Regions from separate parts of the Streptomyces sp. NPDC058872 genome, predicted to be linked through region 3. Evidence: riboswitches for the same ligand, from Rfam matches in the RefSeq annotation. Region 3 holds a riboswitch; each other region holds the start of a gene.
The links. Region 3 has a riboswitch for thiamine pyrophosphate ahead of ACFW22_RS22580 (thiamine ABC transporter substrate binding subunit). Riboswitches for the same ligand answer to the same signal wherever they lie in the genome.

Region 1: linked by a shared signal. The riboswitch ahead of thiC (phosphomethylpyrimidine synthase ThiC) and the one ahead of ACFW22_RS22580 (thiamine ABC transporter substrate binding subunit) in region 3 are both predicted to bind thiamine pyrophosphate.
Region 2: linked by a shared signal. The riboswitch ahead of thiO (glycine oxidase ThiO) and the one ahead of ACFW22_RS22580 (thiamine ABC transporter substrate binding subunit) in region 3 are both predicted to bind thiamine pyrophosphate.

Annotation. Positions count from the first base shown of each region.
Region 1 covers NZ_JBHYMK010000010.1:99,768-103,854, reverse strand. The annotation lists gene ACFW22_RS08865 (IclR family transcriptional regulator) at 1-330, shown strand, start outside; gene ACFW22_RS08860 (SsgA family sporulation/cell division regulator) at 469-909, shown strand; gene ACFW22_RS08855 (YibE/F family protein) at 914-2,236, opposite strand; TPP riboswitch at 2,309-2,455, shown strand; gene thiC (phosphomethylpyrimidine synthase ThiC) at 2,449-4,087, shown strand, end outside.
Region 2 covers NZ_JBHYMK010000001.1:17,740-21,826, forward strand. The annotation lists gene pknB (Stk1 family PASTA domain-containing Ser/Thr kinase) at 1-290, opposite strand, end outside; gene ACFW22_RS00095 (thiazole synthase) at 460-1,254, opposite strand; gene thiS (sulfur carrier protein ThiS) at 1,260-1,460, opposite strand; gene thiO (glycine oxidase ThiO) at 1,457-2,611, opposite strand; TPP riboswitch at 2,609-2,721, opposite strand; gene ACFW22_RS00110 (NAD(P)/FAD-dependent oxidoreductase) at 2,815-4,029, shown strand; gene ACFW22_RS00115 (Rv2175c family DNA-binding protein) at 4,073-4,087, shown strand, end outside.
Region 3 covers NZ_JBHYMK010000036.1:41,248-45,334, reverse strand. The annotation lists gene ACFW22_RS22595 (MFS transporter) at 1-58, shown strand, start outside; gene ACFW22_RS22590 (hypothetical protein) at 510-1,118, shown strand; gene rlmN (23S rRNA (adenine(2503)-C(2))-methyltransferase RlmN) at 1,123-2,229, shown strand; TPP riboswitch at 2,259-2,369, shown strand; gene ACFW22_RS22580 (thiamine ABC transporter substrate binding subunit) at 2,453-3,547, shown strand; gene ACFW22_RS22575 (ABC transporter permease) at 3,586-4,087, shown strand, end outside.

The DNA.
Region 1 (4,087 bases), on a different contig from region 3:
TGCCTGCTGGGCCAACTCGATCTGAAATCCCGTCAAGACCACCTTGATCGCCACCCGGTTGAATCCATCACCCCGTATACGGTGCGTAACCGTCGTGTTCTTTTGGATCGTTTGGGCGATTTGGGGCGAATGGATGCCCTGGTGGAGCGTCAGGAATATGCACTGGGCACGGTTTGTGCCGCCATCCCCCTCACGGTGGGCTCCGCGGTGGCCGCAGTGGCGATTTCCCTCCCCCTTCACCAGCAGGAACAGTTGCTCCCCGCAGTCGAGCGACTACGCAAAGAGATTGGCGTGCTCTTCAGCTCGCTCGCGTTCTCTATCAGTATCTGAAAAATCACTCCTTGTGATCTGCTAGCGGGTGCAGCACGATTGCGTCAAGAGGGCCATGGTGGATCATTCCTGGCCGTTTCGGTCACAGCTTTCAGCAGCTGTGCTCACACAACTGCTTCATCTACTGCGGGGTACATGATGCGAGAGTCGGTTCAGGCCGAGGTCCTGATGAGCTTCCTCGTCTCCGAGGAGCTCTCCTTCAAGATCCCGGTCGAACTCCGGTATGAGACCCGGGATCCCTACGCGGTGCGGATGACCTTCCACCTCCCCGGGGACGCGCCCGTGACCTGGGCGTTCGGGAGGGAGCTGCTGCTCGACGGGATCAACCGGCCGAGCGGTGACGGCGATGTCCACATCGCCCCGACCGAGCCGGAAGGGCTCTCGGACGTTTCGATCAGGCTTCAAGTGGGCGGTGATCGTGCGCTCTTCCGGGCCAGCGCGCCTCCGTTGGTCGCCTTCCTCGACCGAACGGACAAGCTGGTTCCGCTCGGTCAGGAATGGGCGCTCGGTGACTTCGAGGACCATCTGGAAGCCGCGCTGGGCCGGATCCTGGCCGAAGAGAACGCCGGCCCGGCCTGAGCCCTCACTTGGCGCGGCGCCGCCTGCCCCGCCGAGCCGCCGCGGGCTTCCCGCCCTCGGAACCCGGTCGGTCCGCGGAGACGACCAGGGCTGCGAGCGCCGTGGTCACCGGCACGGACGCCACCAGACCGATCGACCCCACCAGCGTCCGGACGATCTCCTCGGCCACCAACTCGCTGTTGGCCACCGTCCCCATGCTGCTCTGCGCGATGGAGAAGAGCAGCAGGAGCGGCAGGGCCGCACCCGCATAGGCGAGGACCAGCGTGTTCACGACCGAGGCGATGTGGTCGCGGCCGATCCTGATGCCGGCCCGGTAGAGGCCGCGCGGACCCATGCCAGGATCCGCCTGGTGCAGCTCCCAGACGGCCGAGGTCTGCGTCACCGTCACGTCGTCCAGTACGCCGAGCGAGCCGATGATGACCCCCGCCAGCAGCAGACCGGACATGTCGATCTCCGGGTACAGGCCGTGGATCAGACCGGTGTTGTCATCGGTGTTCCCGCTGAGCGCGGCCCAGTCGATGAAGAGCGAGCCGAGCAGACCGATCAGCAGCAGCGAGATCAGCGTGCCGAGCACCGCGACCGAGGTGCGGGCCGACAGACCGTGGCACATGTAGAGCGCGATCAGCATGATCGCACTCGACCCGACCACCGCCACGACCAGTGGATTCGATCCCTGCAGGATGGCCGGCAGAATGAAGAGCGTCAGCACGAGGAAGCTCACCGCCAGCGCGATGAGCGCCATCACCCCCCGCATCCGGCCGACCACCACGACCGCCACGGCGAAGATGCCGGCGAGGAGCGCCATCGGCAGCTTCCGGTTCACATCGGTCACCGAGTACTGCAGGTCGTGCGGGGCATCGGGGGCGTACGCCACCACCACGCCCTGTCCCTCGTGCAGCTGGCGCGGCGCGTCCGGCTGCACGATCTCGACGAAGGTGCGCCCCTTGTCCGGGCCGGTGGTCACCTCCACGGTCGCCTTCTCGCACTGTTCCTGCTGCGCGTTGACCGCCTCGCGGCCTTCCGGCGTCGAGGTGTCGCCGGTCGGCGGCACCTGGGCGGCGTTCACGTCCGCGCAGTCGACGCGCTCGACGGAGACGACCTCGCCCTGTTGGGTCTGCCGGTCGAAGCCGACCCCGGTGCGCTCGTGCGCCGGGGTGCCGCCCGGCCACAGGACGACCAGCCCCACCGCGACGGCGGTGGCGAAGGGGATCAGAACCGCGGCGATCACCTTGCGCAGATGCCGTGAGACGGGCTCGGCGGGACCGTGGCTGTGGGCATGGGAGTGTCCGTGGCCATGAGGCTCGGGTGCGTGAGGGGGGGAAGTCACTGACCGATCATCGCAAGAACGCGTGGGGGCCCACTGTTCAGCACGCCCGGGATGACGCTAGCGTGGTGCCACCTTTGCACACGCGGGAGCTCGGAGCACCGGGCTGAGAGGGCGCTGATCACCGTACGCACGGACCGATGTCCGTACGGGAAGAGGCTGCGCCGACCGCCGAACCTGTTACCGGGTAATGCCGGCGTAGGGAGATCGGTCTCATGACCATTCAGGATGCACGCACGCCTGCCTCCGACCAGAACGGCCAGGGCGAGCGCACGCCGGGCTGGCACAAGGGGTACGTCGAGGGCTCACGCCCCGACCTCCGGGTGCCCGTACGGCAGGTGCACCTCACCAACGGCAAGGACGTCACCCTGTACGACACGTCCGGTCCGTACACCGACCCCGCCATCGACACCGATGTCCGGCGGGGTCTTTCCCCGCTGCGCGAGAACTGGATCATCGCGCGCGGCGACACCGAAGAGTACGCGGGCCGTCCGGTCCGCCCCGAGGACGACGGCATCAAGCACACCTCTCCGCGGGGCGGCGGCCTGAAGAACCTCGACGCCGTCTTCCCCGGCCGCCCGCGCCTGCCGCGCCGGGGACGGGAGGGGCAGGCGGTGACCCAGCTCGCGTACGCCCGCCGGGGTGAGATCACCCCGGAGATGGAGTACGTCGCGATCCGCGAGAACGTCTCCCCCGAGGTCGTACGGGAGGAGATCGCCGCGGGCCGTGCCGTCTTGCCGGCGAACGTCAACCACCCGGAGATCGAGCCGATGATCATCGGCAAGCGGTTCCTGGTGAAGGTCAACGCCAACATCGGCAACTCCGCCGTCACCTCCTCCATCGAGGAGGAGGTGGAGAAGATGACCTGGGCGACCCGCTGGGGTGCCGATACGGTCATGGACCTGTCCACCGGTCGCAACATCCACACCACCCGCGAATGGGTGCTGCGCAACTCGCCCGTGCCGATCGGAACCGTGCCGCTCTACCAGGCGCTGGAGAAGGTCGATGGCAAGGCCGAGGAGCTGACCTGGGAGATCTACAAGGACACGGTCATCGAGCAGGCCGAGCAGGGCGTCGACTACATGACGGTGCACGCCGGCGTGCTACTGCCCTACGTGCCGCTCACGGCACGGCGCAAGACCGGCATCGTCTCCCGCGGTGGTTCGATCATGGCCGCTTGGTGCCTCGCGCACCACAAGGAGAACTTCCTCTACACGAACTTCGAGGAACTCTGCGAGATCCTGGCGGCGTACGACGTCACCTACTCGCTCGGCGACGGCCTGCGTCCCGGCTCGATCGCGGACGCCAACGACGATGCGCAGTTCGCGGAACTGCGCACGCTCGGTGAGTTGAACACGATCGCCAAGCGGCACAACGTGCAGACGATGATCGAGGGCCCGGGCCACGTCCCGATGCACAAGATCAAGGAGAACATCGACCTCCAGCAGGAGATCTGCGAGGAGGCGCCGTTCTACACGCTCGGCCCGCTCACCACGGACGTCGCGCCCGCGTACGACCACATCACCTCCGGCATCGGCGCGGCGATGATCGCCTGGTGGGGCACCGCGATGCTCTGCTACGTCACGCCCAAGGAGCACCTGGGCCTGCCGAACAAGGACGACGTGAAGACGGGCGTCATCACGTACAAGATCGCGGCGCACGCGGCCGATCTCGCCAAGGGGCACCCGGGCGCACAGGAGTGGGACGACGCGCTCTCGGACGCGCGGTTCGAGTTCCGCTGGGAGGACCAGTTCAACCTGGCGCTCGACCCGGACACCGCGCGGGAGTACCACGACGAGACGCTTCCCGCGGAGCCCGCGAAGACCGCGCACTTCTGCTCGATGTGCGGTCCGA
Region 2 (4,087 bases), on a different contig from region 3:
TACTCCATCGCCAGGTAGACGTACGCGCCCTCGGCGCCCTGGTCGAAGACGCCGACGACGTTCGGGTGCGCGAGCCGGGCCACGGACTTCGCCTCGCGGATGAACCGTTCGACGAAGGCGGCGTCGGCGGCCAGGGCGGGGTGCATCACCTTGAGCGCGAGGATGCGGTCGAGACGGGTGTCCACGGCCCGGTAGACCGTGGCCATCCCGCCCACGGCGATGCGCGCGTCGATGCGGTAGCGGCCGTCGAGCAGCCGCCCGACGAGGGGGTCCTGAAGGGTCGTGTCCACGACGTCGAGTCTACGAGCCGGGGGCGGGGCGCCCGCGCGGGTGCGTCGGTACTGCAGCGCACCTGTGACGAGTGCCCGCCCCCGCCGCCCCGTGCGGCACCCCCTCCTCGGGAACCGCAGGCGGTCGGCGTCCGGGCGGTCGCGGCCGGCCCGGTCCGCCGTGCGCGGTTCAGAAGGCCGGGCGCTCGGGATCCAGACGGGCGCGGCCCTGCACGGGGGACGAGGCCTCGGCGAAGTGGCGCCGGGGGATGCGTCCCGCACGGTGGGCCAGCCGTCCCGCCTCGACCGCGTGCCGCATGGCCCCCGCCATCAGGACGGGCTCCTGCGCGCGGGTCACCGCCGACGCGAGCATCACCGCCGCACATCCCAGCTCCATCGCGAGCGTCGCGTCCGACGCGGTGCCCGCCCCGGCGTCGAGGATCACCGGGACCCCCGCCCGCTCCGTGATCAGCTGGAAGTTGTGCGGGTTGCGGATGCCGAGCCCGGAGCCGATCGGCGAGCCGAGCGGCATGATCGCCGCACAGCCCACGTCCTCCAGCTTCCGGGCGAGGACCGGGTCGTCATTGGTGTAGGGGAGCACGGTGAAGCCGTCGTCGACGAGGGTCTCGGCCGCGGCGAGGAGCTCCTCGCCGTCCGGCAGCAGGGTCCGCTCGTCGGCGACCACCTCCAGCTTGATCCAGTCGGTGCCGAGAGCCTCCCGGGCGAGCCGTGCGGTCAGGACGGCCTCGCCCGCGGTGAAGCAGCCCGCGGTGTTGGGCAGGACCCGGATGCCGAGCCGCTCCAGGACGGAGAGGACCGAGCCCCGGACCGTGGGGTCCAGGCGCCGCATGGCGACGGTGGTCAGTTCCGTGCCGCTGGCGACGAGGGCGCGCTCCAGCACGTCGAGGCTGGGGGCGCCGCCGGTGCCCATGACGAGCCGGGAGGAGAACTCCGTGCCGCCGAGGACGAACGCGTCGTCGGACATCGTGCTCAGCCCCCCTGCACCGCGGTGAGGACCTCCACCCGGTCGCCCTCGCCGAGGAGCGTCGTGGCCCACGCGCCGCGCGGCACGACCGTCTCGTTGAGCGCCGCCGCGACCCCGGAGGGGGCCGTGGTCAGGGTGGCGACCAGGGCGTCGAGGGAGAGGGGACCCGCGAGTTCGCGGGCTTCTCCGTTCACGGACACGTTCATGCGGGCTGCTCCTGGTGTGCGGGAGAGAAACGGCGGGGGGCGAAGGGGCGTGCCTCGTCCGGCAGGGCGCCCGTGGTGAGCACCTCCGCCAGGGCGTCGCCGGTGACGGGCGTGAGCAGGACCCCGTTGCGGTAGTGGCCGGTGGCCAGGTGGAGGCCCGGCAGGGCGCTGGGGCCGAGCAGCGGTGCGTTGTCCGGGGATCCGGGGCGCAATCCGGCCCGGGTCTCGGTGAGCGGCAGTTCGGTGATGCCGGGGACGAGCTCGTGGGCGTCGCGCAGCAACTCGTACACCCCGCCCGCCGTCACCGTCGTGTCCCAGCCCAGTTCCTCGCTGGTGGCGCCGACCACGAGCTCGCCGTTCTCGCGGGGCACCAGGTAGACGTGGCTGCCGCGGACGACGGCCCGGACGGTGCGGGAGAGGAAGGGGGCGTACGCGGTCGGCACCCGGAGCCGCAGGACCTGGCCCTTCACGGGGCGGACCGGCGGCAGCGCCTCCTCCGGCACGCCCGCCAGGCGTCCGCTGAGGCTGCCCGCGGCGAGGACGACCTGATCGGCCGCCAGTTCCCCGCCACCGGCGAGCACCGCGCCGCGCGCCCGGTCCCGCGCCACCGCGAGCCGCTCCGCGAGGGTGCGGTGGAAGGCGACCCCGGCCCGTTCGCAGGCGAGGAGGAGCGCGGCGGTCAGCCGGCGCGGGTCGACCTGGTGGTCGCCGTCGACCCGGAGCCCGCCCCGGACGCCGGGTGCCAGCATCGGCTCCAGGCGGCGGCAGTCCCGGCCGCTGAGCCATTCCGAGACCAGACCGCAGCGGGTCTGGAGGGCGTGCAGTTCACGCAGGTGGGCGCGGTCGTCGGCGTCGAGCGCGACGGCGAGGGTGCCGCAGGCGCGGTAGCCGACGTCGTGGCCGGTGTGCTCCTCCAGCTCGGCGACGAACGAGGGGTAGCGCGCGGCGGAGGCGAGGTTGAGCCCGAGCAGGGTCTCCTCGCCGTAGTGCAGTTCGGTGACGGCGGCGAGCATCCCGGCCGCGACCTGCGCGGCCCCGCCGCCCGGATCGGGGTCGACGACGGCGGTGCGCAGTCCGCGCTGCGCGGCACGCCAGGCCGTGACCAGGCCGATGATGCCGCCCCCGACCACGAGGACATCGGAAGAACGCATGGGCGTCCAGCCCCTCCCTTCGCCGGCATGACCCGGATCAGGTTCGTACGGTCGGAGGCCGTCCCAGCCTCCCTCTCAGCCCGGTCGTCCGGGCTCCCGCGAGTGCTTTACGCCCGTCAGACTAGCCCGACGCCGTCGGAGGACCACAGGCCCTCCCGCCCCCTCACTTTTCTGATGAACCGTCAGATGCATAAGCTGGGCGGGTGAGCGAGCAGAAGCAGGCCCAGCAGCACGTCGTGATCGTCGGCGCCGGAATGGCGGGCGTCCAGACCGCCGTCGCCCTGCGCGAGCAGGGCTTCACCGGCCCCGTCACCCTCATCGGGGCCGAACCCCACCAGCCCTACGACCGACCCCCGCTCTCCAAGGCGGTCCTCCTCGGCAAGGCCGAGGGCTCCGCCTTCGAGGTCGACTTCGAAGACCTCGGCATCGAACTCCGCCTCGGCCTCGACGTCACCGGACTGCGCGCCGCCGACCACCAGATCGACACCGAGTCCGGACCCGTCGCCTACGACACCCTGGTCATCGCCACCGGCGCCCACCCCGTCACCCTCCCCGGCACCGAGGGCGTCCCGGGGGTCCACCTGCTGCGCACCCTCGACGACGCCGTGCGCCTCGGCCCCGTCCTGGAGCAGCGTCGTTCCGTCGTGGTCGTCGGCGCCGGCTGGATCGGCGCCGAATTCGCCACCGCCGCGCGCGGGGCGGGCTGTGCCGTCACCGTCGTCGAGGCCGCCGACCGGCCGCTCGCCGGGGTCCTGCCCGCCGAGGTCGCCACCCCGATGGCCGCCTGGTACGAGGAGAGCGGTGCCGCCCTTCTGACCCGTGCGCGCGTGGACACCGTCCGGCCCGGCCGCGTCGTCCTGGACGACGGCCGGGAGATCCCCGCCGACGCCGTCGTGGTCGGCATCGGCGCCCGCCCCGCCACGCACTGGCTCACCGGCTCCGGCATCGCCCTCGACCCGGGCGGCGCCATCACCGCCGATGACCGCCTGCGCACCTCCCTGCCCGACGTGTACGCGGTCGGGGACTGCGCCTCCTTCCCCTCGGCCCGTTACGGAAGGCGCCTCCTCGTCCACCACTGGGACAACGCGCTCCAGGGCCCGCGCACGGTCGCCGCGGCGATCACCGGCTCCGACGACGCGCCCTACGACCCGGTCCCGTACTTCTGGTCCGAGCAGTTCGGACGCTTCGTCCAGTACGCGGGACACCACGGGGGCGCCGACGGACTGCTGTGGCGCGGAGACCCCGCCGACCCGTCCTGGTCCGTGCTCTGGCTGCGGGACGGGGTGCCGGTGGCCCTCCTCGCGGTCGGCCGCCCCCGCGACCTGGCGCAGGGGCGCCGGCTCATCGAGGCGGCCGTGCCCGTCGACCCGGAGCGCGCCGCCGACCCCGGCGTCCCCCTGAAGGCGGCGGCGCGGTAGGGCCCGACTACCGGCCGTCAGTCCGGGATGGCAGGCTTGTCCCGTGACCGAGATTGAC
Region 3 (4,087 bases):
CGCCCTGTTCTTCACCTCCCGCATCCCCGCCGTGCCCCCCGGAGCCCCGGAGGGCTGACCGCACCGGGCACCGGCGCCTGCCACACGGGTGGCACCGTGCCCGAGCCCGCGGGTGGTACGAGGCGCACGGACGGGGCGGGGACGGCGAACCGCTCCGGACGACGGTCACGGTCCTGCCGGAGGACCGCGACGTGCGGTCCGCGACGACGCGCCTGCGGAGTGATCGTGTCCACCGCCCGCCCCCTGGAACCGCTCCGGACGAGTGACGTCCGGCCGCAACGGGTCTGGTACGCCTCCTACGGCTCCCACACGGACGCGGAACGGTTCGGCCGCTACCTCGCAGGAGGGCGATTGCCGGGTTCCCCGCGCGTCTACCCGGGGTGCCGCGACGGGAGCCCTCCCGAGAGGTCGGTCGCGGTCACCCTGCCCGGACAGGTCTCCTTCGCCACCGAATCCCCCGTGTGGACGGGCGGGCGCGGGTTCTGCGACCCCACGGCGGACGGCGTGGCGTGGGGGGCGCGCACCTCATCACGGTCCAGCAGTTCGCGGACGTGGTGGCCCAGGAGACGTACCGCGAGCCTGGCCAGGACGTCGAACTGACCGAAGTCCTGGCCACCGGACGGTCGGAGCGGGGGCCCGGACGCTATGAGACGCTCGTCTGCCCCGGGGCCCTGGACGGCTTGCCGGTCCCGACCTTCACGGCCCCGTGGCGCATGGCGGACGTCGAGGTGCGTCGACCGGTGGCCGCCTACGTCCGGCAGCCTGCACACGGCCTCAAGGCGCCGTCGACCTGGAGCGACGAGGAGATCGCCGGCGACCCCTCCGACAGGCCCGGAGCGAGGGGGCACCTGACGCCCGAGGCCGTCATGGAGCTGCGCGCGGACGGGGTTCCCCGTGGGGAGGGATCGAGGGAAACCCGAGCCTCTCGGGCGGCCGGGCCGTGCGGCGATGACGCCGCCGACCCTGCTGCGGGGCCGTCTCCGGGCCGTCTCCGGGCCGTCTCCGGGCCGTCTCCGGGCCGTCTCCGGGGCCGTCCCCGGCGGCCCCGGACGGCCCAGGAGGACCACCGCCGGAGGCCGGAGCCCCTGGGGACCGGGAAGTGTCTGCGACACTGGTAGCACCATGCCCAAGCCCGGAGAACTCACTTTCGTCGCCCCCCGCGGAGCCAAGAAGCCGCCGCGGCACCTGGCCGACCTCACGCCCGCCGAGCGGAAGGAGGCCGTCGCCGCGATCGGCGAGAAGCCGTTCCGCGCCAAGCAGCTGTCCACGCACTACTTCGCGCGCTACGCGCACGACCCCGCCGAGTGGACCGACATCCCGGCCGCCTCGCGGGAGAAGCTGGCCGGGGAGCTGCTGCCCGATCTGATGTCCGTGGTGCGACACATCTCGTGCGACGACGACACCACCCGCAAGACCCTGTGGCGACTGCACGACGGCACGCTCGTGGAGTCGGTGCTCATGCGCTACCCGGACCGGGTGACCATGTGCATCTCCTCGCAGGCCGGCTGCGGCATGAACTGTCCGTTCTGCGCGACCGGACAGGCCGGCCTCGACCGGAACCTGTCGACCGCCGAGATCGTGCACCAGATCGTGGACGGGATGCGGGCCCTGCGCGACGGCGAGGTGCCCGGTGGCCCGGCGCGGCTCTCCAACATCGTCTTCATGGGCATGGGCGAGCCGCTCGCCAACTACAAGCGCGTGGTCGGGGCGATCCGCCGGCTCACGGACCCCGAGCCGGACGGGCTCGGGCTGTCGCAGCGCGGCATCACCGTCTCCACCGTCGGCCTCGTGCCGGCGATGCTCCGCTTCGCCGACGAAGGCTTCAAGTGCCGCCTCGCGGTGTCGCTGCACGCCCCGGACGACGAGCTGCGCGACACCCTCGTGCCCGTCAACACGCGGTGGAAGGTGCGGGAGGTCCTGGACGCGGCCTGGGAGTACGCCGAGAAGTCCGGGCGCCGGATCTCCATCGAGTACGCCCTCATCCGGGACATCAACGACCAGGCGTGGAGGGGCGACCTGCTCGGCCGGCTGCTCAAGGGCAAGCGGGTGCACGTCAACCTGATCCCGCTGAACCCGACGCCCGGGTCGAAGTGGACGGCGTCGCGGCCGGAGGACGAGAAGGCCTTCGTCGAGGCCATCGCCCGCCACGGGGTTCCGGTGACCGTTCGGGACACCCGGGGACAGGAGATCGACGGTGCCTGTGGACAGCTCGCGGCCGCCGAGCGCTGACCTTGTAGTCTGAGCTCGAACACATCTCCATATTCCGACAGGGGAGCGCCACAGCGCTGAGAGTGCGGTCACCGTAGGACCGCAGACCCTCTGAACCTCGCCCAGGTCATTCTGGGTAGGAAGTTCGGTCGTAACTCAAGCTGTTGCGCCCTGCCCGCGTCCGGCCTCCGCCGGGTGCGGGCGGGGCCGCGTCTCTTCCTGGTCATGCCCAGGAGGAAAACCAGTGAGCATCAAGAAGGCCGCTGCCGTCGCGTTCGTCGCGGCGCTCGGCGTCACCAGCCTCGCCGCGTGCGGCGCCGAGGACGCGGGGAGCACGGCGGGCAAGACCGAGGCGCCCGCGCCCAAGACCGTCACCCTCGTCAGCCACGACTCCTTCAACGCCTCCGAGGAGGTGCTGGCGGAGTTCACGAAGCGGACCGGCTTCAAGGTCAAGGTCCTCAAGAGCGGTGACGCGGGCGAGGCCGTCAACAAGGAGATCCTGACCAAGGGGTCCCCGCAGGGCGACGTCTTCTTCGGCGTCGACAACACGCTGCTGTCCCGCGCCCTCGACAACGGGATCTTCGTCCCGTACGAGGCGAAGGGCCTGGACCGGGTGCCGGCGGTGTACCGGCTCGACGAGGAGCACCGGGTCACCCCGATCGACTCCGGTGACATCTGCGTCAACTACGACAAGGCGTACTTCGAGGGCAAGAAGCTGGCGCCGCCGGTGACCTTCGACGACCTGGCGAAGCCGGAGTACAAGGACCTGCTGGTGGTCGAGAACCCCGAGCGGTCCTCCCCGGGCCTGGGCTTCCTCCTCGGCACGGCCGCCGCCTACGGCGACGAGGGCTGGCCCGAGTACTGGAAGAAGCTCAAGGCCAACGGCGTGAAGACCGTCGACAGCTGGGAGCTCGCCTACAACCAGGAGTTCTCCGGCTCGGCCGGCGGCAAGCAGGCCAAGGGCGACCGGCCGCTCGTCGTGTCGTACGCCTCCAGCCCGCCGGTCGAGGTGCTCTACGGCGAGCCGCAGCCGAAGGTGGCCCCCACCGGGGTCTCCACCGGCACCTGCTTCCGGCAGACCGAGTTCGCGGGCCTGCTGAACGGGGCCAAGAACCCCGAGGGCGGCAAGGCGCTGATCGACTTCCTGATCTCGAAGGAGTTCCAGGAGGACATGCCGCTCCAGATGTTCGTCAACCCGGTGGTGCAGGACGCGGCGCTGCCGGAGCTCTTCACCCAGCACGGCGTGGTCGTCGAGAAGCCGGAGACCATGGCGCCCGAGAAGATCGCCGAGAAGCGTGACCCGTGGATCCAGCAGTGGTCGTCGCTCGTCCTGAAGTAGGACGGGCCGTCCGGGGGAACGCGGCGCGGCTGGGGCTGATGGCCCTTCCCGTCGCGTTCTTCGGGGTCTTCTTCGCCTGGCCCGTCGTGTCCATCGTGGACCGCGGACTGCGCCCCGACGGCGTCTGGCGGCTCGGACGGATCGGCGAGACCCTGAGCCGACCGGACGTCCTCGACGTGCTCGGCTTCACCGTGTGGCAGGCGTTCGCCTCCACCGGACTCACCCTGCTCGTCGCCCTGCCGGGGGCGTACGTCTTCGCCCGCTTCGACTTCCCCGGCAAGGGCGTGCTGCGGGCCGTCGTCACGGTGCCGTTCGTGCTGCCGACCGTCCTGGTCGGCACGGCGTTCCTGGCGCTCGTCGGGCGGGGCGGGCTCACCGACGACCTGTGGGGGCTGCGGCTCGACACGACGGTGTGGGCGATCCTGCTGGCGCACGTCTTCTTCAACTACGCGGTCGTCGTGCGGACCGTCGGCGGCCTCTGGTCCCAGCTCGACCCCCGCCAGGAGGAGGCCGCCCGGGTGCTCGGGGCCTCCCGCTGGA